DNA from 3 places in the Blautia sp. HCP3S3_C12 genome. Region 3 is predicted to be linked to each of the others. Evidence: predicted binding sites of a transcription regulator. Region 3 holds the regulator's gene; each other region holds the start of a gene.

Region 1 (8,357 bases), on a different contig from region 3:
AGCAAGCAGCCGGAGCAGGCCGAGAGTCTCAGGTTCTTTTAATATTTCTTTTGCCCAGAAATCTCCGAAGAAACAGAGCTGACAGGCCAGAATAACAGACAGCACAACAGAAAAAACTGCACCGCAGACAAAGTAGTCTCCTTTTTGATGGCTGTGATTTTGTGCTTTGGCAGAAGCGGTAAGACGGGAAATTCCTGTCTGGATTCCGGAAGCACACAGGGACATAAACAGAAGCTGCAGGGGAACTGTAAGCTGAAAAATTCCCAGTCCCTGCGCACCAATGGTATGGGAAAGGAATATTCTGTAAAAGAAGCCTGCCAGCCTGCTCAGTAATCCACTGAAGGTAAGTAGCAGGGTTCCTCGGATAAAGAGCTTTTTGGACATATTCAGGAACAATTCCTTTTTTTTGTCAATATATGTGAAAAACAGCCTTGACAGAACAATTTGTTTTTGATAAAGTAATCATGAAATCCGAGGGAAACACTGGGAATTAAATGAGGTGAAAAAATGAAACTGTCAACAAGAGCCAGATATGGCTTGAAAGCGTTAATAGATCTGGGACTGCACAGTGAAAATGAAACCGTGTCATTACAGAGTATTGCAGAAAGACAGGACATCTCTGTAAGCTATCTGGAGCAGCTCATGGCCATGCTGAAAAAAGCGGGGCTTGTGACAAGCAGCAGAGGAGCATATGGAGGTTACCGCCTTGGCAGACCGGCAGAGGAAATCTCAGTAGGTGATATTCTTCGTGTACTGGAAGGTGGTCTGGAGGCTGCGGTCTGCCCGGGGATTGAGAATGACGGAACCTGCCACGGAAGTGATGTATGTGTGGCAAAGAATGTCTGGAAGAGAATTAATGACAGTATTACAAATGCAGTAGATACTCTGATGCTTGGCGAACTGATAGAAGAAAGCCGAATAGCACATGAGAAAAAAGGGTAAAGGATTCGTAACAGTGAAGATACTTTACAGTTACGAATATACTATGAATAAATCAGGAGGATAAGAAAATGGGAAAAATGATCTATCTGGATAATGCTGCGACAACAAAGACAGCGCCTGAAGTTGTTCAGGCAATGATGCCGTATTTTTCAGAATATTACGGAAACCCATCCAGCATCTACGATTTTGCCGGAAAGAGTAAAGAAGCTATTACCAGAGGAAGAGAACAGATTGCAGAGGTTCTTGGTGCAAAAAAAGAGGAAATCTATTTTACGGCAGGAGGTTCAGAGTCTGACAACTGGGCACTGAAAGCTGCTTTTGAAGCATATAAATCCAAGGGAAATCACATTATCACAACTAAGATTGAGCATCATGCTATCCTGCATACCTGCGAGTATCTGGAAAAAGAACGTGGAGCAAAGATCACATATCTGGATGTTGATGAGAATGGTGTTGTAAAGCTTGATGAGCTTGAAAAAGCAATCACACCGGAGACAATTCTGATTTCTGTGATGTTTGCAAACAACGAGATCGGAACTATCCAGCCGATCAAAGAGATTGGCCGTATTGCAAAGGAACACGGAATTCTTTTCCATACAGATGCAGTTCAGGCATTCTGCCAGGTTCCGATCAATGTGGATGAGTGTAACATTGATATGTTAAGCTCCAGCGGACATAAGATCAACGGACCAAAAGGAATCGGTTTCCTCTATATCCGCAAGGGTGTGAAAATCCGTTCCTTTGTACATGGCGGAGCACAGGAACGTAAGCGTCGTGCAGGTACAGAGAATGTTCCGGGAATCGTAGGTTATGGTGCAGCTGCTGCCAGAGCAAATGCATCCATGAAAGAACGTACAGATAAGGAAATTCAGATCAGAGATCATATGATCCAGAGGATTGAAACGGAAATTCCGTATGTAAAGGTAAACGGAGATCGTGTAAAGAGACTTCCGAATAATGTTAATGTGAGCTTTCAGTTTGTAGAGGGGGAATCCCTGCTTCTGATGCTTGATAATTACGGCATCTGTGCATCCAGCGGCTCTGCATGTACATCAGGATCTCTGGATCCATCCCATGTACTGCTGGCAATTGGCCTGCCTCATGAGATTGCACATGGTTCTCTGCGTATGACACTCAGCGAAGAGACAACCATGGAAGACGTGGATTTTGTTATTGACAGACTGAAAGAAATCGTAGAGCATCTGAGAAATATGTCTCCATTATATGAAGATTTTGTAAAAAAACATAAATAATTATAAAAGTACTTGTCAGGAGGAAGAACAATGGCTTATAGTGAGAAAGTAATGGACCATTTCCAGCATCCCCGTAATGTTGGAGAAATAGAAGACGCAAGTGGTGTAGGTACAGTAGGTAATGCAAAATGTGGAGATATCATGAGAATTTTTCTTGATATTGATGATGAAACACATATTATCAAAGACTGTAAATTCAAAACCTTTGGATGCGGTGCAGCGGTTGCAACCAGCAGTATGGCTACAGAGATGGTAAAGGGTAAGACAATCGAAGAAGCTATGCAGGTTACAAACAAAGCAGTTATGGAAGCTCTGGATGGGCTTCCACCTGTAAAAGTTCATTGCTCTCTGCTTGCAGAGGAAGCAATTCATGCTGCACTGTGGGACTATGCACAGAAGCATCATATTGAGATTGAGGGCCTGAAAAAACCGAAATCTGATATTCATGAAGGCGAAGAAGCTGAAGAGGAAGAATATTGATCAGATAAACTTCCGGCAGCCTGAATCCATAAAAGGATTTTGTTCGTTATATAGAGTGAAAAAAGTGGGGCGGGTGATTATTATCATCTGCCCTGTGTTATTATAAAAGATATAAGAATAAGGCTGGAGGTAAAAATGACAGGACTTACAAGTGAACAGGTACAGGAAAGAATTGAACAGGGGCTGGTCAATGCCAATGAAAATCCTAATACCAGAACATATAAACAGATCATAAGGGAAAACACCTTAACTTTTTTTAACTTTTTGAACCTTGTGCTTCTGGTGCTGGTATTGTGTGTAAGGTCGTATAAAAATTCCATGTTTGTGGGAATTATTCTGATCAATACTGTAATCGGTATTATTCAGGAGGTACGTGCAAAGAAAACCATTGACAAGCTGGCGATTCTCACTGAAAGTAAAACGGTGGTGCTGCGTGATGGCAAAAAGTGGAGTATTTCTACAGAGAAGCTGGTACAGGATGATCTGATATTTTTAAAAACAGGAGATCAGATTCCGGCAGACGCAAAAATGCTGGAAGGAACTCTGGAGGTAAATGAGTCACTTCTTACCGGGGAGTCAGATAACCTGGTAAAAAATACAGGAGATGAGCTGTATTCAGGCAGCTTTGTGACGTCAGGAGAGGCCTGTTGCCAGGTGATTCATGTGGGCAAGGACAACTATGCATCGAAGATCACCAGTGAAGCCAAGGAATTTAAACGCCATAATTCAGAACTTCGTAATTCTCTGAATGCGATTCTGAAGGTAATCAGTATTATTATTGTTCCCTTGGGTGCATTACTGTTTTATAAGCAATATTATATTGTTGGGGACAGCCTGAAGGATTCAGTGGTCAATATGGTAGCGGCAGTTTTGGGTATGATACCGGAAGGACTGGTGCTTCTTACCAGTGTGGCTCTGACTTTGGGATCTCTGGTGCTGGCAACAAAAAAAACACTGGTTCAGGAGCTTTATTGTATTGAGACTCTGGCCAGGGTAGATACTTTGTGTCTGGACAAAACAGGAACCATCACAGAAGGTACCATGTGCGTGGACAGTGTGAAATTATATAAAACAGAAGAGAATTCTGAGAGGATTTCAGAAGAGACGGAAGCTGCAGAAAATACAGAAAATACAGAACAGATTTCCGAAGAAGATCAGGCAGCATTGAAAAATGTGGATTATGTTATGGGAAATCTGATGAATGTATTAACAGACCAGAATGCTACAGCGGATGCTCTGCGTCAGCGCTTTCCTGTCAGAAAGGATATGAAGCCGGTACATGCTATTCCGTTTTCATCGGACAGGAAATACAGTGGTGCTGTTTTTGAAGGACAGGGAACTTATCTGATGGGTGCTGTCCAGTTCCTGTTTCCGGAGGGAAATGAACAGCTTACAGCAGCCTGTGCCGGCTATGCCCAGTCTGGAATGCGTGTACTTGTGCTGGCTCACAGCGAACAACAGGCACAGGAAATGAAGCTTCCGGAGGGACTGCAGCCTATAGCTTTCATTCTTATTACAGATGTGATCAGACAGGAAGCGCCGGATACTCTTGCCTTTTTTGACAGCCAGGGTGTGGATCTGAAAGTGATCTCCGGTGATGATCCGGTTACGGTAGCTGCAATTGCAAAGAGAGCAGGCCTTAAGAATGGGGATCGTTATATTGATGCAACAACGATCACTACTCCGGAGGAAATGCAGAAGGCTGTGGCTGAGTACAGTGTCTTTGGACGTGTTACTCCTCAACAGAAAAAGCAGATGGTACAGGCACTACAATCCCAGAAGCATACAGTTGCCATGACCGGTGATGGTGTAAATGATGTTCTGGCATTGAAGGAAGCAGACTGCAGTATTGCCATGGCAGCAGGAAGTGATGCAGCCAAGAATATTGCCAATGTGGTACTGTTGGATTCCAATTTTGCGGCCATGCCTCATATTGTAAATCAGGGACGCAGGGTAGTAAATAATATCCGAAGTGCAGCGTCCATGTTTCTGATCAAGACAATGTTCTCTGTAATGCTTGCACTGATTACTATCTTTTTTGGAAGTGCATATCCATTTGAACCTATACAGATGTCGCTGATCAGTGCCTGTGCAGTGGGAATTCCTACCTTTTTGCTGACGCAGGAGAATAATTACAATAAGATTGATCATACCTTCCTGAGACATGTATTTATGAATGCATTTCCTGCTGCAGTTACGATTACAGGGTGTGTATTTACCATTATGCTGGTCTGCCAGAATGTTTATCATTCAACTGTAATGCTTAATACAGCATGTGTGCTGGTAACCGGATGGAATTATATGTCTGCTCTGCGTACGGTATATTCTCCGCTGAATACCTATAGAAAGACGATTATATATGGAATGCAGTTTATATTTTTCGGAAGTGCAGTCATCCTGCAGAATCTTCTGACCCTTGGATCCTTGGAATTTGGAATGATCATTCTTGTATTTCTGCTGATGACATTTTCTCCTATCGTCATTGATGCGCTCACTGAATGGATCAGAAAAATTTATGCAAAGTCTCTGGATAAGGAAGATGCAGAAAAAGGCTTTTTTGCCAGATTCCTTGACAGAGTACAAAAATAAATTACAGAGGAAGAAATTCAGGACTACGGTTTTTGAAAATTGTATAATAACGGAATCCGCAGTCGTTTAATACGTTTGCGGCTTTGACAAATTCCCAGGCGATTTTATCCGGGGTGTGGGCATCGGCACCAACAGTGATGATTTCACCGCCTAGCTCTCTGTATCGGCGAATGACGTCGATGCAGGGATTTGGCTCTCCCAGACCATAATGGTATCCGCCGGCATTCAGTTCAATTCCTTTATTCATGGAGACAAGCTTCTTCAGGATTTCATCCAGGATATCCTTGTATCGCCCATAGGAATATTCATGGTTTTTATTAGGACCGTATCTGACAACATAGTCAAGGTGTCCATAGACATCAAAACCATCGTAAGCAGACAGATTCTCCAGGATAGATTCAAAATATTCCATATAACATCGGAATTCTTTGCGGCCTTCAAAAAAATCAGGATAATAAGGGTCATACCCATGGACTACATGGGAGGATCCGATCACAAAGTCAAAGGGCGTATCCTTTGTCAGCTTGCGGAAATATTTTTCAAGCTGGGGCTGGAGCCCAAGCTCAATGCCGAAACGAAGCTGTATTTTATCCTTATAGATTTCCTGCAGCCGGAGCAGCTCTTTCCTATAGGAAAATAGATCCAGAGAAAAATCAAGAGATTCCGGGGTGGAAGGATAATCGGGATCCAGATGTTCCGTAAAAGTGACACCCTTCAGCCCAAGAGAAAGGGCTTTCAGAACCATGTTTTCCATTGGAGTGTCAGAATCTGCAGAAAAAGAAGAATGCATATGACAGTCCCATAATATACCTTTTTTCATGCTGTACCTCCTGTTAAACAGTAGAGAAAATCTACCATAGTATATTAAAATATTATTCAGTATAACATAGGTTATGGGAATTTTTACTTATTTTTAATTGTTTTTTATAAAATCCCCTTGAATTTTTGTTTGGAATTATGTACAATACAATATAGGTTGATGATTCTTTAACAAACAAAAGAATTATTATGATTAACCACTTAATTCATAGGAGGAATTTTATCATGGCAGTAAAAGTTGCAATCAATGGTTTTGGACGTATTGGACGTCTTGCATTCCGTCAGATGTTTGGAGCAGAAGGATTTGAAATCGTAGCAATCAACGACTTAACATCTCCTAAAATGCTTGCTCACTTATTAAAATATGACTCAACACAGGGAAGATATGCTCTTGCAGACACAGTTCAGGCTGGAGAAGATTCCATCACAGTTGACGGAAAAGAAATCAAAATTTATGCAAAGGCTAACGCTGCTGAACTTCCATGGGGAGAAATCGGCGTAGACGTAGTTCTTGAGTGTACAGGATTCTACACATCCAAAGACAAAGCTCAGGCTCATATCGATGCAGGTGCTAAACATGTTATCATTTCCGCTCCGGCTGGAAACGACCTTAAGACAATCGTTTACAATGTAAACCATGAAACTCTTACAAAAGAAGACCACATCATTTCCGCAGCTTCTTGTACAACAAACTGCTTAGCTCCAATGGCTAAAGCATTAAATGACCTTGCTGCAATCAAATCTGGTATCATGTGCACAATCCACGCTTACACAGGCGATCAGATGACACTTGATGGACCACAGAGAAAAGGTGACTTAAGAAGATCTCGTGCAGCTGCAGTTAATATCGTTCCTAACAGCACAGGTGCTGCTAAAGCTATCGGTCTTGTTATCCCAGAACTGAACGGCAAATTAATCGGATCTGCTCAGCGTGTTCCTACCCCAACAGGTTCTACAACAATCTTAACAGCAGTTGTTGAAGGTAATGTAACAAAAGAACAGATCAACGCAGCTATGAAAGCAGCTTCTAACGAATCCTTCGGATACAACGAAGATGAAATCGTATCCAGCGATATCGTTGGTATGAGATTTGGTTCTCTGTTCGATGCTACTCAGACAATGGTTCTTCCACTTGAGAATGGCACAACAGAAGTACAGGTAGTTTCCTGGTATGACAATGAGAACTCTTATACAAGCCAGATGGTTCGTACAATCAAACATTTTGGTAAATTACTGAACGCTTAATTTTCAGTAAGTGTAAAGGAATAGACTCCAACGAAGGGTCCGGTCTGATTAGGACCGGACCTTTTTCGCGTTGTAACAGTTAAAGAATATTATTAAGGAGGCACCACAAATGCTGAATAAAAAATCTGTTGATGATATCAACGTAAAAGGTAAAAAAGTTCTTGTAAGATGTGACTTCAATGTTCCACTTCAGGATGGTAAGATTACAGATGAGAACCGTCTGGTTGCAGCTCTTCCTACAATCAAGAAACTGATCGCTGACGGTGGAAAGATCATTCTTTGCTCTCACCTTGGAAAACCGAAGGGAGAACCAAAACCGGAATTATCTCTTGCACCGGTTGCTAAACGTCTTTCCGAATTATTAGGACAGGAAGTTAAATTTGCAGCAGACCCGGAAGTAGTAGGACCAAACGCAAAAGCAGCAGTAGCTGAAATGAAAGACGGAGACGTTATCTTGCTTGAGAATACACGTTACCGTGCAGAAGAAACAAAGAACGGAGACGAATTCAGCAAAGAACTCGCTTCTCTTTGTGATGTATTTGTAAATGATGCATTTGGTACAGCACACAGAGCACACTGCTCTAACGTTGGTGTAACTAAATATGTTGATACAGCAGTTGTTGGTTACTTAATGCAGAAAGAAATCGATTTCCTTGGAAACGCAGTAAACAATCCTGAGAGACCATTCGTTGCTATCCTTGGTGGAGCTAAGGTTTCCAGCAAGATCTCTGTAATCAATAACCTTCTTGATAAAGTAGATACTCTTATTATTGGTGGTGGTATGTCTTATACATTCTCCAAAGCTATGGGCGGACATATCGGTTTGTCTCTCTGTGAGGATGACTATCTTCAGTATGCATTAGACATGATGAAGAAAGCAGAAGAAAAAGGCGTAAAACTTCTTCTTCCTGTAGATAACAGAATTGGTGACAGCTTCTCCAATGACTGCAATATTCAGGTTGTAAAACGTGGCGAGATTCCGGACGGATGGGAAGGAATGGATATCGGACCGGAAACAGAGAAGCTTTT
Region 2 (8,357 bases), on a different contig from region 3:
TTCTATAATGATTCTGTATTAACGTACCACCACATTAGTCCGGTTGTCAAGATTCTTCCACAAATTTTATCATATTATTCTTTTTCCTGACATGCTCTATTGTTTTTGTTTTTTCTTCATGTTATGATATCTTATAATTTTTTACAGAATGTCAGAGGTAAAAAGCATTTGACTTCTGGCTTGAAATTTATGAAATGTGAGGTATTTTCTTGAAAAAAAAGGAAGCTTTATTTATCGGCGGAATTCTGGTTCTGGCCCTGATCCTCTGGCTGGGCATTAACCATTTTCAGAAAGGGCACTACGGCTATATCACCATCACTGTAGATGGCAATAAACTGGGCACCTATTCTCTTGGAAAGGATCAGACCATATCCATAGGCAATACAAATATCTGCAAAATAAAAAACGGGCAGGCCCGTATGACGGAAGCCACCTGCCCAGATCATTTGTGTATGAAACAGCATGCCATTGATTCCAAAGGCGGCACCATCGTCTGCCTTCCCAATAAGGTTGTGATAGAGGGTACCAAAGCCTCTGCAGGTGCTCAGTCAGATGACGGTCTCTCTATTGACGCTGTAACCTGATCTGCCCTGTTTCTCAGATAATAATACATACCAGACCACCTTTACTGTCATTTACGATTTTCTGCATGGTATCCTGAAGCTTTATCTGGCTTTCTTCACTGATAGCCGCAATTTTGCTTCGGATGCCATCCTGCACCAGCTGTTCTATGGATTTCCCGAAAATATTTGTCTCCCAGATACTTTCCCCTCTCTGGCTGCTCTCTTCAATATACTGGATCAGATCTTTTGCCTGCTGTTCTGTACCCACAATAGGCGCAATTTCCGTCTCAATGTTGGCTTTGATCATATGGATGGACGGGCTTTTGGACTTTATCTTTACACCGAACTTGTTGCCCTGGCGTATAACCTGAGGTTCCTGGATTTCGATCTCATCCAGCCTGGGCACTACCACCCCATATCCGGAGCCTCTTACCTCTTCCAGTGCATTCCGGACCTTTACATATTCCTCCTTCATATGTACCAGATCCCTTATGGTATGGATCAGTTCATATTCACTTTCCATCTGAGTCCCACTCATCTGACTGAGCATCTGGTAATAATATTTATCCTGTATCCTTACCCTTACCTTTACAGTACCATCAGACAGGCCTGTATCCTCCAGCAGAGAATCCTTTACATAAGGTCCGGATAACTGTATGGCTTCTTTTGTAATGTCCCGGATCTGAAACAGATGCTTTGTTTTTTCCCTGATCTGTTCTAGAAGCTGTTTTTTCAGTTCATGGTCAGCAGGCAGCATCTCCACCCATTTGGGTATAAAAAACTGAATCTGGCTTACCGGAAATTCATAAAGTATTTTTTCCAGGATCTGGGCAATATCCTCTTTGTGGAGCTGATCACAGTTTACACTCAGGGCAGTTACCTGATATTTCTCCTGGATTTCAGATACTGCTTTCTGGGCAGCTTCTTTGTATGGCATCTGGGAATTGACCAGCACCAGAAAGGGTTTATGCTGTTTTTTTAACTCCTGAATGGTTTTCTCCTCTGCCTCTGTAAAATTTTCTCTGGGCAGTTCGCCAAAAGAACCATCAGAAGTGATCACCAGTCCGATGGTGGAATGCTCCTCTATTACCTTCTGGGTACCTATCCTGGCTGCTTCATGGAAAGGAATGGCTTTTTCCGACCAGGGTGTTCTTACCATTCTTTCCTTTCCATCCTCCATATTTCCCCCTGCATCCTTCACCAGAAATCCCACACAGTCGATCAGCCGTACCCTCACCTTCTGTTCTGTGCCCAGAGAAACGCTGACCGCTTCTTTGGGGATGAATTTAGGTTCTACAGTTGTAATGATTTTTCCGGAACCGCTCAGCGGCAGCTGATCCCGGATCTCTGCCTGCTTTCTCTCCGACATCTGCGGCAGAGCGGCTATCTCCATAAAACGCCGGATAAAAGTGGATTTACCTGTTCGTACCGGTCCCACCACACCTATGTATATATCCCCTCCGGTACGGGCCTGAATATCCCGGTATATCTGAAAATTTTCCATATAAAAGCAGCCCCCTTGCATATTTACAAACAATCACATGTATTGTTATAAGATATGCCCGGAGGCTGCTGATTATTCACCTGTTTTTATACAAAATCCTTAATAGGATTCGTTGTGAAGAAGATGATGTTCTTTTCCCTTGAGCAGTCCATTGTAAAGCTCTACAACTAATGGATTCTCATCGGATTTCTTGATGATCGTAGTATTATCTGCATTGTACAGACCTTTTGCCCTCAGGGATTTGGTTCTGTCACCTGCTCTGGTAGGCTGTCCGCCACCCATGATGCAGCCCCTGCGGCAGGCCATTACTTCGATGAGATGATATTCTTTCTCACCGTTCTTTACCTGCTCCATAACCTTTCTGGCATTTGCCAGGCCACTGGTAACACAGATCTTAAGATCCATACCCTCATAAGGTACAGTAAATTCCTTGATACCTTCCTCTCCTCGTACACCGCATTCTGCGATCTCACGCATGGTTTCCTTGCTGTGGTCCGGGGTAAGACGGCGAAGCACTGCCTCTGTCACACCTCCGGTCACACCAAAAATTACACCGCCGCCTGAGCCAAAGCCAAATGGCATATCGCAGGCTTCCGGTTCCAGAGATGCAAAATCAATGCCAAAGTTATCGATCATACGGAGAAGCTCTGTGGTAGTGATCACAATATCTGTATCCTTCTCTCCGTCTGTATAACTATTGGGACGTTCTGCCTCTGCCTTCTTTGCTGTACAAGGCATAACGGAGATCATAACTGTTTTCCTGCCGGCTGCATGCTCCGGATCACGGAAATATTCCTTGATCACTGCTGAAAGCATTCCCTGAGGGGAACGGCAGGTTGAAATATTTGGAATATATTCTTTGTACTGATCTGTAATAAATTTCACCCATGCAGGACAACAGGAAGTAAGAAGCGGAAGCTTCTCGCCCTTTTTGATCCTGTCAAGGAATTCTGCGCTCTCCTCCATAATCGTAAGGTCAGCACTGAAGGAAGTATCATATACCTCATCAAAGCCCATTCTGTGAAGAGCATTTACGATCTTGCCCATTACGCTCTTACCCTTGGTAAGACCATAATGATCTCCCACTGCCACACGGACTGCCGGAGCAACCTGGGCAACTACGCGTACCTCCGGATCTGCCAAAGCTTCCCAGGCTTCATCCATATGAGTTTTAATGGAAATAGCACCTGTAGGACAGAATACACGGCATTGTCCGCAGTTTACACACTCTGTTTCTGAAATCTTTTTATTAAATGCAGGCATTACCATTGCCTCAGTTCCTCTGAATGCAAATCCAAGGGCACCAATACCCTGGATTTCCTCACAGGCACGGACACAGTTGCCACAGAGAATACATTTATTAGGATCTCTCACCAGGGATGGCGAGCTGGTATCCAGTTCCCTGATCTCTCTGGTATTCTCAAATCTGATTTCCCGGACACCCAGACGGTGTGCCAGTTCCTGGAGAATACATTCCCCACTCTTTACGCAGGTTGTACAGTCACGGCAATGTGCTGCCAGAAGAAGCTCCACGATCAGTTTTCTGTATTTCTTGATCTTACCGGAATTGGTATAGATCACCATTCCGTCTCTTGGTTCCTCAGAACAGGAGGCAAAGGTTCTGCCCCTGTCATCCTCTACCGTACACAGACGACAGGCTCCAAAGGTGGATAGCTCTGAGTGGTAGCACAGTGTCGGAATATTGATTCCTGCCTTGCGGATGACAGACAGGACATTTTTTTCATCGGTAAATTCTACCTTTCTACCGTCAATTATCATATGGCCCATAGTATATCCTCCCTTCTATGCTTCCACGTATACCGCATCAAAATTACAGTTGTCTTTACATGCACCGCACTTGATACAGACATCGTTATTGATGTGGTATGGATGTTTGATCTTACCTGAAATAGCACCTGCCGGACAGTTTTTCGCGCATTTGCCGCAGCCGATACAGAATTCAGGGTTAATATGGAACTGACGAAGCGCTGTACATACCTTTGCACGGCATTTTTTGTCACGGATATGTTCCTCATATTCATCACGGAAGCGTTTCAGGGTACTGATAACAGGAAGAGGCGCACTCTTGCCAAGACCACAGAGAGCCATATTCTGAACCATATTTGCCAGTTCTTCCAGCTCATCCAGATCGGACATCTCACCCTTGCCATCTACGATTCTCTCCAAGATCTCCAGCATACGTTTGGTTCCCTCACGGCATGGTACACATTTACCGCAGCTCTCCCGTTGTGTAAAGTTCATAAAGAATCTGGCTACCTCAACCATACAGGTATTCTCATCCATAACTACCAGACCACCGGATCCCATGATCGCGTCTAATTTCTTAACAGAATCAAAGTCAAGGGGTGCATCTAACTGGTCAAGGATCAGACATCCGCCGGACGGACCACCGATCTGAACACCCTTAAATGCAGCACCACTCTTTAAGCCGCCGCCGATATCATAGATAATGTGACGGAGCGTGGTTCCCATAGGTACTTCAATCAGACCTGTATTCTCGATAGAACCAGTCAGTGAGAATGTCTTTGTTCCAGGGCTTCCCTCTGTACCGATGGTACGGAACCAGTCAGCTCCTTCAAGAATGATTTTCGGTACATTGGCATAAGTTTCTACGTTATTAAGAACTGTAGGTTTACCCCACAGACCTTTCTCTACAGTACGAGGTGGTTTTACACGAGGCATACCTCTGTTTCCTTCAATAGATGCGGTAAGAGCAGAACCTTCACCACATACGAAAGCACCGGCACCTCTGTTGATATGTAAATGGAAGTTTACGCCGGAATTTAAAATATTATCACCTAACAGGCCGTATTTTTCCGCCTGTTCAATCGCCATTTTCAGTCTCTTTACAGAAAGAGGATATTCAGCACGAACATAAATATAACCGTCTTCTGCACCTACTGCGTAAGCTGCGATGGTCATACCTTCAATCATCTTATATGGATCGCCTTCCATTACGGAACCATCCATAAATGCACCAGGGTCACCTTCATCACCATTACATACTACATAACGGGTTTTTTCTGCCTGACGGGCAACCTGGGACCATTTCTTACCTGCCGGGAAGCCTGCACCGCCACGGCCACGAAGACCGGATTTCGTCACTTCGTCAATGACTTCCTGAGAAGTCATTCCTCCCAGTACTTTTGCAAGGGCCTGATAGCCGCCCACTGCGATATATTCATCAATGGATTCTGCATCGATCTTACCACAGTTTTCCAGAACGATACGTGTCTGCTGATTCAGGAACGGAATGTCATCCGGATGTGGACAGACAGTGTCATGATCCTTATAGAACAGTCTCTCTACCGGTTTTCCTTCCAGAATAGTTTTCTCTACAATTTCTTTACAGTCTTCCGGCTGTACATGTACATACTGATAATCGTACGGTTCGATTCTCATCAGAGGTCCAAGTTCGCATAAGCCCTGGCATCCTGTTTTGACTACGCCTACATGAGGCACGTCTTTCTGCATCTCAACGGTTACACCGTCAATTCTTTCACAGAGTGTTGCCATCTCATCATAAATCTTCTGGGCACCGGATGCGATACATCCTGTCCCTGAACAGACAAGAACGCGACAGGTGTAGGATTTGATCTGTTCATTTACCTCTGCCTGTTTGTTTAACAGGTCGTCCCTGCTCTTAATACTCATACGCACTCACCTCTCAATTCGTTCAAAAGTTCAACTGCTTTCTCAGGTGTCATTTTAGGATGTACTTCATCATTTACAGTCAGTGTCGGTGCAAGTCCGCATGCACCAAGACAAGATACGGTCTCTACTGTAAAAAGCATATCATCTGTGGTATGTTTCTTATGACTTAATCCCAGTTCTTTCATTAACGCCTCTTTTACAGGCATGGATTTTCTTACATGGCAGGCTGTACCATCACAGACTTTAATGACATATTTTCCTTTCGGCTCAAAGGAAAAGTTCTCATAGAATGTGGCTACGCTGTAGGCTTTCGCCTCTTTTACTCCGATTTCTTTTGCCACATAAGTGAGCAGTTCACCCGGCAGATAGCGGTATTCAGCCTGAATATCCTGCATGATCGGGATCAGTGATGCCGCTTTTCGTCCGTAGTGTTCGATAATCTCATCCGTTTTTTTGTAATAAGACTGGTCTAACATTCGGTTCCCTCCTTAAAATTAGTTTTTTACCTCTCCGCATTTTTGCTTTAGTCACTTTTTACATATGTGCTGTCTGTATTATACATTATACATGCATTTTTCACAACACCATATTTGCATTTTTCTGAATTTATTTGATGTTTTTCACATATAATTCATTTTTGCATTGAATTACATGTAAAAAATGCGCAATTCCTTTAACAAGTGTGTTAAATAAAAAACATGACATTTTCTTCCTTTTTTGATATATTTTTATCGTTAAAAGAGCGCGGAAATAAATTTATAGGAGATAACAAAAGAATATGAGAACTCTTGATACCCCAGTAAAACAGATTCGCCGAAAGATCTTCACCGAAGTGGCAAAACTTGGTTTTGAATCTACTGATGATACTCTGATCCATGATATTGAATCTATCCCGTATAATATCGTACAGGAACGGGCCCAGTACCGTGAGAGTATCTACCGTGAACGTGCAGTTGCCAGTGAGCGTGTAAGACTGGCCATGGGTCTTTCTCTTCGTCCAGAGAATAAAGCAGTTCATCTGACTGATGGAGTGGAAGCTTCCAATATTGATGAGAAATATTATGAACCGCCGCTTATGCAGGTTATCCCATCTGCCTGTTCTGCCTGTCCTCCTAATATGTATGAGGTAAGCAATATGTGCAGAGGATGTGTGGCTCATCCATGTATGCAGGCTTGTCCAAAGGGTGCAATCTCTATGGTAAACGGCAAATCTCATATTGATCAGACAAAATGCGTGAAATGCGGAAAATGCAAATCTGTCTGTCCATATGATGCTATTTCTCATAAAGAACGTCCGTGTGAACGAGCTTGTGGTGTAAAGGCAATTGGAAGTGATGAACTTGGCCGTGCACAGATTGATAATAAGAAATGTGTTTCCTGCGGTATGTGCATGGTAAGCTGTCCGTTTGGAGCTATTTCTGACAAGTCCCAGATTTTCCAGCTGGCTCATGCACTTCGTGAAGGAACTGAGATCATTGCAGAGATCGCACCTGCCTATATCAGCCAGTTTGGAGATGCGGTAACTCCGGGCAAATTCCATGCAGCACTGTCAGCACTTGGATTTACCAAAGTATATGAGGTTGCACTTGGTGCTGATATCGGTGCCATCAGCGAAGCTCATCATTATGCAAAGGAGGTTGCTACAGGTAATCTTCCATTTCTTCTCACTTCCTGCTGTCCTTCCTGGTCCATGCTTGCAAAGAAGCAGTTCCCGACCATGATCGATAATATCTCCCAGGAGCTGACTCCTATGGTCGCTACTGCAAGAAGTATTAAGAAAGAACATCCGAATGCACATGTTGTATTTATCGGACCATGTGCAGCCAAGAAACTGGAAGCTATGCGTAATTCTGTACGAAGTGATGTTGATTTTGTCATCACTTTTGAGGAATTATGGGGACTGTTTGATGCGAAAGGAATTGATCCGGCTGCTATGGAACCGTCATCCAGTCTGCATGATGCTACTGCTGCAGGCCGTGGATATGCAGTTGCAGGCGGTGTTGCTGGTGCAATCGAAGCATGCTTAAAGGAATATTATCCGGATATACCGGTACATATCGAACATGCGGAGAGTCTGGCAGAATGTAAGAAGATGCTGACTCTGGCAAAGGTTGGTAAGTTAAACGGATGTATGATAGAAGGTATGGCATGTCCTGGTGGATGTATGGGAGGTGCCGGAACCAATGCACCGTATGCAAAAGCTGCCAAAGCATTGAAAGGTTATCTGGCTTCTTCTACAGAGAAACTTCCGTCCAAAGAACTGGAAGAGATTGAATTAAACTAATATGAAACATAAGAAAGCTGTCCGTAAACTGATATTTTTTACGGGCAGCTTTCTTATTTATCATTTTATTTTTTGTAATATTAATCAGGAATGATGTGGCTCTTTATGTCCATGTTCCTCATGAAAATGTTTATACTTTTCTACGAACATCAACAGAAAACTGATTGTAAGGAATCCACAGGAAACCCAGATCATCCGGATTCCGAAGTGAATGGATAAGTTTCCGCCAATACCTGCACCTACTGCAAACATGAAGATGATTCCAAAGTAGTACATTGCCTGTTCCAGTTGTTTTGGCTTTTTCTCACGGAAATATCCGGATAAAGCTGCA
Region 3 (8,357 bases):
TGCCGATCAATGTAACCTGGTCTCCCTTCTTCGCATCCGGGATTTCTGTCACATCTATCATGAACTGATCCATGCAGACTCTGCCCAGGATTGGTGCCTTCTTTCCATGGACCAGAACCCATCCTTTGCCAGAAAGCTGTCTGGGGTAACCATCCGCATAGCCCACCGGCACTGTTGCCACACGAAGCTTCCTGTCTGCCACATAGGTTCCTCCATAGCTGATCGCCGTGCCCGGAAGTACATCCTTTACATATGTAATATGGCTCTTTAACTCCAAAACCGGAGACAATTTCACAATATCCCTCTCCACCTGAGCAGAAGGATAGATGCCATAGATTGTAATTCCTGCTCTGACAATGCTTAAATTTGCTTCCGGAATACGGATAATACCTGCACTGTTGGAGCAGTGGCGCAGAGGAATCTCAATTCCTGCCTCTGAAAGCAGACTGCAAAAATCCAGGTAACGCTTCAGCTGAACCATGGCAGGACTTCTGTCATACTCATCTGCCCTTGCAAAATGAGTAAACATTCCTTCAATCTCCAACCCGGGAAGTGCTGCGATTTTTTTGATTTCCTCCACGCTTGACGGTTCATCGGCAAAACCGATTCTGGTCATACCCGTATCCAGCGCAAGATGAATATGTATGGTCTTTCCCTGAGACACAGCCTCTGCGGAAAGCTTTGCAGCCTCCTGATATTCACACACAGCAGGGCGCAGATCATAAGAAACCAGCTCAGGATAAAATTCCTCAAATATAATTCCCAGGATCAGGACAGGCTTGGTGATCCCTGCCTTTCTCAGAGCAATGGCCTCCTCTGCTGTAGCAACAGCAAATCCCCAGATATAATCATAACCCTCTATCATATGGGCAATCTGCACAGCGCCATGACCATAAGCATTTGCCTTGATCACAGCAATCATTTTTGTGTCACTGGCAATATTTTTTCTCATCTGGCGGAAATTTTCCTCCACCGCATCCAGAGAAATCACTGCTTTTACTCGGTTACATTTTTCCATAATAATCTCTTCCTCTTTTTGTATTCTTTATCTGTCCCACATTCCATCAAAGAAACTCCGGACACTCAAAATCTCTTCCTTTACTGCACCTTCAGCACTTCAGGCAGAAACCGGATAATATCCCTGGCAGTCATGCCTCTTTCTCCCACATTCTCAGCTGCCATATCTCCTGCCAGTCCATGGATCAGTACTCCCAGCGCTGCCATCTGACCATAAGCAGGCTTTTTTTCTGCTGCCAGAAACATGCATAAAACTCCTGCCAGTACACCGCTTAATACATCTCCGCTGCCAGCAGTAGCCATGCCTGCATTACCACTCATATTCAGATATTGTTCCCCTTTCTCAGAGGCCACTACTGTACAGGCATCCTTCAGGACACATACTGTATGAGTCTCTTCTGCATACAGGGAAGCAGTCTCTGCCAGGTTTTCCCGGATCTCACCGATGCTTTTCCCGGTCAGGCGGCTCATTTCTCCCAGATGGGGAGTGAGAATTACCTGTTCTCCCAGATATTTCTTCCATTCTCCATGTACTGCCAGCAGATTCAGGCCATCTGCATCCAGGATCACAGGCTTACCACACCAGGCAGCATGAGACAGGAACCACTGTACCCTTTCTCTGCTCTCTCCTGACATCCCCAGTCCAGGTCCGATCACAAGCACATCGCACCAGTCCAGTATTTCCTGATTGCTTTTCTCATTAAACTCACAGGTAACCATAACCTCCGGAAGCTGTGACTGAAGAGGAATCCTGTTCTCCTCCACAGTCTGAACCTTCACCATACCTGCCGAAGCTCTGAGTGCCGCAGCACTGCTCAGGCAGGAAGCCCCGCACATTCCGCGGGAGCCGGCTATCAGAAGCACTTTTCCGAAAGTTCCCTTGTTTCCCCAGGGAATTCTGGAGGGCAGCATTGACAGATCCTCTTTCTCCAGATAAGCCATAGAGGGATCTCTGTCCGGATTTGCATAAATCCCTATATCTGCAACGATCAGCTCTCCTGCATACATTCTTCCCGGATAAAAGCACAGCCCCCTTTTACAAAAAGCAAAGGTTACTGTAAGATCTGCCCGAAATCCGATTCCCATTTCCCGTCCTGTATCTCCGTTGATGCCGGAAGGAATATCCACAGCCACCCGGAAAGCCCCGGACTGGTTCAGCATGTGGATGATTTCTGCATATCTGCCCTCTACAGGTCTGGACAGACCAACCCCCAAAAGGGCATCTACTATAATAGTATATTCATCCGGCTGCAGGTTATGCTCCAAAGGTACCTGATAATATTTGGCAATCTGCAGCTGCTGCCTGGCCTGGTCTGTCAGCTTCTCCTCCTGACCGGCCAGATAAATCCCGACTTTGATCCCCTTTAGATGGAGAAGTCTGGCAATGGCCATCCCGTCACCGCCATTATTGCCATTTCCGCACACCACCAGTACACGATCCTTGTTACCCAGATATTTTTCCATAGCCTCCACTGTTTTCAGTGCAGCTCTTTCCATAAGTACCATACCCGGAACCCCGGCAGATTCTATTGTGTTCCGGTCCAGCCCTTTCATTTCACCGGCTGTTACCACAGGTTTCATTCAGCCACCTCCTGTCATTGGAAACAGTATACACCTATTTTTTCAAAAAGAAAAGCTATGATCTAACGACCACAGCCATTCAAATCGTCACCGTCCCCTCTGCTGCCGGCAACTACATATGTACTATTATTACTGGTTCTCATGTTCCTTACGATATTCACTCAGATTATAGGAAAGGGTCATCAGGCTCTCTGACAGATGTACATTTTCTACCATAACATCCTCCGGTGCATCCAGATCAATATGTGCAAAGTTCCAGATTGCCTTGATCCCGTTTTCTATGAGAATCTTCGCCATTTCCTTGGCCTTTGCCTTAGGTAAGGTCAGAATCGCAATCTCCACATTATTCTCTTTGAGAAAAAGGGGAAGGTCACTAAGCATCTGTATCTCAATTCCCCTTACTGCAATGCCCTCCAGCACAGGGTTTACATCAAAAATACCAACCAGCCGAAAACCGCGCTTCTCAAAATCTACATAATTTGCCAAAGCCTGTCCCAGATTACCGGCACCCAGGATAATCATCGGGTGCACTGTGTCAAGTCCCAGAATCTTACCGATTTCAGTATATAAATAACGTACATTATATCCATACCCCTGCTGTCCGAATCCACCGAAATTATTCAGGTCCTGACGGATCTGTGAAGCAGTCACGTGCATTTTCTTGCTGAGATCGTTGGACGAGATCCGTTCTACATTCTCCTCCATCAGTTCTCCCAGATAACGGTAATATCGAGGCAAACGTTTGATCACCGCTTTTGAAATTTCCTTAGGTTCCACAAATATTCCCTCCTTATATATCCTAGGTCAATTATAACCAAATGTTATTTTATTGTCAAATTAAATTTGTACTTTATTTACAAATTTTTATCATTAAATTTAGACTATCTGATAGAATGTGCAAAATTTCATCCAAATCATAAATTAAAATACTTTTTTTCTTTCAAAAACAGTCCGGTTCAGTTATAATAAATTCTGTATGCGTACATTTCAGCAGTCAAAGCGGATATTCGCAGGCTGCTGCAATAATATAAATTTCGGAGGAATTTGTATGATCCTATCATGTCAGAATATCTGCAAATCCTTTGGCGAGAAGGTAATCCTTCAGGATGCCAGCTTCCATATAGAGGACAGGGAAAAGGCAGCCCTGATCGGCAACAACGGTGCAGGCAAAACCACCCTGCTGCGTATTATCATCCACGAACTGTCCCCGGATTCCGGAAATGTTATTCTTGCCAAAGATAAAACCATCGGTTACCTGGCCCAGTACCAGGATATCCATGGACACCACACCATCTATGAGGAGCTGATCTCTACTAAGCAGCACATCATTGATATGGAAAACCGTCTCCGCTCCATGGAGCATGAAATGAAAACTGCTGCCGGGGAAGCCCTGGACAGCCTGATGAACACCTATACCAGACTGAGCCATCAGTTTGAGCTTGAGAATGGTTATGCATATAAAAGTGAGATCATGGGTGTATTAAAGGGGCTTGGCTTTACAGAGGAGGACTTCGAAAAACAGATTGAAACTCTTTCCGGCGGTCAGAAAACCCGGGTTGCCCTGGGAAAGCTTCTGCTCTCCAATCCTGACATTCTTCTGCTGGATGAGCCCACCAACCACCTGGATATGGAAAGCATTTCCTGGCTGGAAACCTATCTGCTGAATTATCCGGGAGCTGTTTTTATTGTCTCCCATGACCGTTATTTCCTGGATAAGGTTGTCACTAAGGTAGTAGAGATTGAAGCCGGCAATATGCGAATGTACAGCGGCAATTACTCTGCCTACGCTCTGAAAAAAGCCCAGCTCAGGGATGCCCAGTATAAAGCTTACTTAAATCAACAGCGGGATATTAAGCACCAGGAGGCGGTCATTGCCAAGCTGAGATCTTTTAACCGTGAGAAATCTATCAAACGTGCCGAAAGCCGTGAAAAAATGCTGGATAAGGTGCAGCGGATCGAAAAGCCTCTGGAGATTCAGAATCAGATGCGGATTTCCCTGGAGCCCAGATACATCAGCGGAAATGATGTACTCACTGTGGAGGATTTATCCAAAGCTTTTCCCGGACAGACTTTGTTTTCTAATATTTCCTTTGACATTAAACGTGGGGAACGGGTGGCTCTCATCGGCAATAACGGTACCGGCAAAACTACCATTCTGAAAATCCTTAACGGTCTGGTAGACGCTGACAGCGGACGCTTTGCTCTCGGCTCCAAGGTACAGATTGGATATTATGATCAGGAGCACCATGTACTCCACATGGAAAAAACTATTTTCCAGGAAATTTCAGACACTTATCCAACGCTTACAGAGACAGAAATCCGAAATATGCTGGCAGCCTTTCTCTTCACAGGGGATGACGTATTTAAGCTGATCTCCGCCCTCTCCGGTGGCGAGAGAGGCCGTGTATCCCTGGCAAAGCTTATGCTGTCAGAGGCCAACTTCCTGATCCTGGATGAGCCTACCAACCATCTGGACATTGCCTCCAAGGAAATCCTGGAGGAGGCTTTAAACAGCTATACCGGTACTGTACTCTATGTCTCCCATGACCGATATTTTATCAATCAGACAGCCACCAGGATTCTGGATCTGACCAATCAGGCCATTGTAAACTACATTGGTGACTATGATTATTATCTGGAAAAGCGGGAAGAGCTTACAGAAAAATATGCTCCGGCAGCAGCCCAGGCTGAAACAGAGGTCAAACAAGCCTCAGACAATAAGCTTTCCTGGCAGCAGCAGAAGGAAGAGCAGGCGCGGCAGAGAAAGCGTGAAAATGAATTAAAGAAGGTGGAAGCCCGGATTGAAGAACTGGAAACCAGAGATAAGGAAATCGATGAAACCATGGTTCTCCCGGAGATATGCACCAATGTGGCAGAATGCGCCAGATTAAGCAAAGAAAAGACAGCCATCACAGAAGAACTGGAGGGCTTATATGAAAAATGGGAAGAGCTTGCATAATGCAGGCCCTTCCCTTTTTATTTTTATCAGATTACCTCTTACATCAGGGATGTAAGCTTTTCACGGATTGCTTTAATAAACTGCTCACTGTTTAATACTTCTACATCCTTTAAGGTTGTGATCAGAGCCAGATCCTTGGTCATTCTGCCATCCTCGATGGTTCCCAGAGTAGCTTTTTCCAGCTTATCTGCAAATTCCATCAGTTCTTGATTGCCGTCCAGCTCTCCTCTCTTTCTGAGAGCACCTGTCCATGCAAAAATAGTAGCAACGGAATTGGTGGAAGTCTCTTCCCCTTTCAGGTGACGATAATAATGTCTCTGTACAGTTCCGTGTGCAGCCTCATATTCATAATATCCGTCCGGAGATACCAGCACAGAAGTCATCATTGCCAGAGAACCAAAAGCAGAGGAAACCATATCACTCATAACATCTCCGTCATAGTTCTTGCAGGCCCAGATAAATCCCCCTTCTGCCTTCATAACACGGGCAACGATATCATCAATCAGGCTGTAGAAATATTCAATTCCGGCAGCCTCAAATTTCTCTTTGAACTCCTGCTCATAAACCTCTGCAAAAATCTCCTTGAAGCGTCCGTCATAAATCTTGGAGATCGTATCCTTGCCTCCAAACCACAGGCTCTGCTTTGTATCCAGTGCATAATTAAAGCAGCACTTTGCAAAGCTTGTGATGGATGCATCCAGGTTATGCATTCCCTGAAGGACACCTGCATCCTCATAATGATGGATCAGTTCCTTTTTCTCCTCACCGTTCTCACCCTTAAACAGCAGATAGGCATCTCCCGGTCCGTCAATATACATTTCTGTATTCTTATATACATCTCCATAAGCGTGACGGGCAATGGTAATGGGTTTCTTCCAGTTTTTTACGCATGGCTCAATCCCTTTCACTACAATAGGGGCACGGAACACGGTTCCGTCCAGAATGGCACGGATGGTACCGTTAGGACTTTTGTACATTTTTTTCAGTGTGTACTCTTCCATTCTGGCTTTATTGGGAGTGATGGTCGCACATTTTACAGCAACGCCATATTTCTTTGTAGCTTCTGCTGCATCTACAGTTACCTGATCATCTGTTTCATTTCTGTATTCCAGGCCAAGATCATAGTACTCTGTGTTCAGATCAACAAAAGGAAGAAGAAGCTCATCCTTGATCATCTTCCAGAGGATTCGGGTCATCTCGTCTCCGTCCATCTCCACAAGCGGTGTCTGCATCTGAATTTTTTTCATAAAGATCCTCCTCTTTGTACGGGTTTATCCCTTTAGCATTTTACAGTAACTGTTCAGCGCTACTACACTGAAGCATTACATTTTACGTATCATTTTAACGGAAATAGATTCGTTCGTCAATGCCTGTTTCATATCCAGTTCTCCTGAGCCCTGCAGATTCCGAGGCAGACCCAGGTCTCTGGCCGATTCCTTCAGGCATCTTTTGATTTCCACATTGGTAAGGGTAGGATATTTTTGCAGAAGAAGGGCTGCAGCGCCGCTGACTAAGGGTGTGGACATAGAGGTCCCGCTTTTTACCCCATAGGCAAAATCCGTTCCCGGAGCACAGGACAGAACGCGATTACCCGGAGCTACCAGATCCGGCTTACAGATGCACTCTGAAGTAGGTCCCCGCCCGGAAATAGCCGTTCTGCCTGTAAGCAGGTCGCTTGACCCCACAGTGATAATCTTACGGCTGCTGCCCGGAGCCGTAACACTTCCTGAACGGGGACCCTGATTTCCTGCTGCAGCCACTACTACCAGCCCTGCATCCCACAGTCTTTCCACCCCTTCGATCAGCTGTCTGTGATCCTGTTTTTCCCTGCAGGTTGTCCCTATGGAAATATTTACTACCTGAATCCCGTAAGCATCTTTATTTTTCAGAATCCAGTCAAAGGCCCGCAGTACATCCCTCTTTTTTCCATTTCCATATCTGTCAAGTATCTTCAGGGCAACCAGATTGCACTCCGGGGCGATTCCCCTGATTCTTCCTCCTGAAGCGCTCCCGTCGCCGCCGATAATGCCGCTTACATGGGTTCCATGGGAATTGTCATCATAAGGTAACATATGCTTTCCCACAAAATCCTGAAACCCGATAATCCGGTCTCTGAAATCTATATGAGGATAAATGCCGGTATCCAGCACACACACGCAGACATTTTTTCCGGTATAGCCTGTATCACCTAATTGATCTATGTCAAAATTTTCCATATAAAAATCCTCCGAAAAAGCAGAAGATGTCGCTTACTCTACTTTATTCGGAGGATTTTTAAATGAAACTTCATATGTGCTTTGAACACATATTTCTGCCGATTTTTCATAAAATGTATAAATCCCGGATGATAGGCCAATACTTAAAAAGTGATGTATCTCACAACAATCCGTCAAACATGTCATCCAAGGGGAGGAATATTCTATGATCTTACTGTTGATACTTATCTTTCTGCTGTTTCAACTCTTTATCCTGCTCTGCTGTGTAGCAGCCGGAAACGACGCTGCTTCCCAGGAAATCTCCGACCAGGAACAGCTGGAATTCATCCGTGAATGGAAGAAAAAGCACCCGCTGCGGTAGTCATCCTATCTGGCCACATCTGCCTCAGATAACCGGAAGCCTTCCCGTACCTTCTTCATCAGCACCTTAGCCTTATCCACTGTGTTCTGATCCGGAATCATAACATATGCCTTAGAGCTCATGGAATAAGGCTTCTGGGTATCCCCTGTACCATCTACGCTATAAGACAATACCTGCCAGCTTCCACCCTCATCCAACTGTTTGCGGACCAGAGAGGCCATCA

What was found. Region 3 encodes Rex, which represses fermentation and respiration genes when NADH is low (regulators of the CRP and FNR family bind a similar motif). Its sites were predicted from a motif close to ATTGTTAANTANTTAACAAT; they were not measured.
Region 1: the regulator Rex is predicted to act here: its motif matches at 6,240-6,259, upstream of gap (type I glyceraldehyde-3-phosphate dehydrogenase).
Region 2: the regulator Rex is predicted to act here: its motif matches at 6,459-6,478, upstream of ACTNDS_RS12325 (4Fe-4S dicluster domain-containing protein).

The regions. Positions count from the first base shown of each region.
Region 1 covers NZ_JBQHWC010000001.1:366,731-375,087, forward strand. The annotation lists gene ACTNDS_RS01890 (oligosaccharide flippase family protein) at 1-384, opposite strand, end outside; gene ACTNDS_RS01895 (RrF2 family transcriptional regulator) at 508-942, shown strand; gene nifS (cysteine desulfurase NifS) at 1,011-2,195, shown strand; gene nifU (Fe-S cluster assembly scaffold protein NifU) at 2,226-2,675, shown strand; gene ACTNDS_RS01910 (cation-translocating P-type ATPase) at 2,811-5,264, shown strand; gene ACTNDS_RS01915 (histidinol-phosphatase HisJ family protein) at 5,266-6,084, opposite strand; gene gap (type I glyceraldehyde-3-phosphate dehydrogenase) at 6,309-7,328, shown strand; gene ACTNDS_RS01925 (phosphoglycerate kinase) at 7,438-8,357, shown strand, end outside.
Region 2 covers NZ_JBQHWC010000016.1:17,445-25,801, forward strand. The annotation lists gene ACTNDS_RS12300 (NusG domain II-containing protein) at 210-584, shown strand; gene spoIVA (stage IV sporulation protein A) at 598-2,067, opposite strand; gene ACTNDS_RS12310 ([FeFe] hydrogenase, group A) at 2,167-3,855, opposite strand; gene ACTNDS_RS12315 (NADH-ubiquinone oxidoreductase-F iron-sulfur binding region domain-containing protein) at 3,871-5,742, opposite strand; gene ACTNDS_RS12320 (complex I 24 kDa subunit family protein) at 5,739-6,218, opposite strand; gene ACTNDS_RS12325 (4Fe-4S dicluster domain-containing protein) at 6,521-8,026, shown strand; gene ACTNDS_RS12330 (YoaK family protein) at 8,111-8,357, opposite strand, start outside.
Region 3 covers NZ_JBQHWC010000006.1:95,647-104,003, forward strand. The annotation lists gene alr (alanine racemase) at 1-1,018, opposite strand, end outside; gene ACTNDS_RS07565 (NAD(P)H-hydrate dehydratase) at 1,099-2,598, opposite strand; gene ACTNDS_RS07570 (redox-sensing transcriptional repressor Rex) at 2,728-3,375, opposite strand; gene abc-f (ribosomal protection-like ABC-F family protein) at 3,647-5,557, shown strand; gene ACTNDS_RS07580 (NADP-dependent isocitrate dehydrogenase) at 5,596-6,804, opposite strand; gene ACTNDS_RS07585 (S8 family peptidase) at 6,880-7,773, opposite strand; gene ACTNDS_RS07590 (hypothetical protein) at 7,979-8,134, shown strand; gene ACTNDS_RS07595 (LCP family protein) at 8,140-8,357, opposite strand, start outside.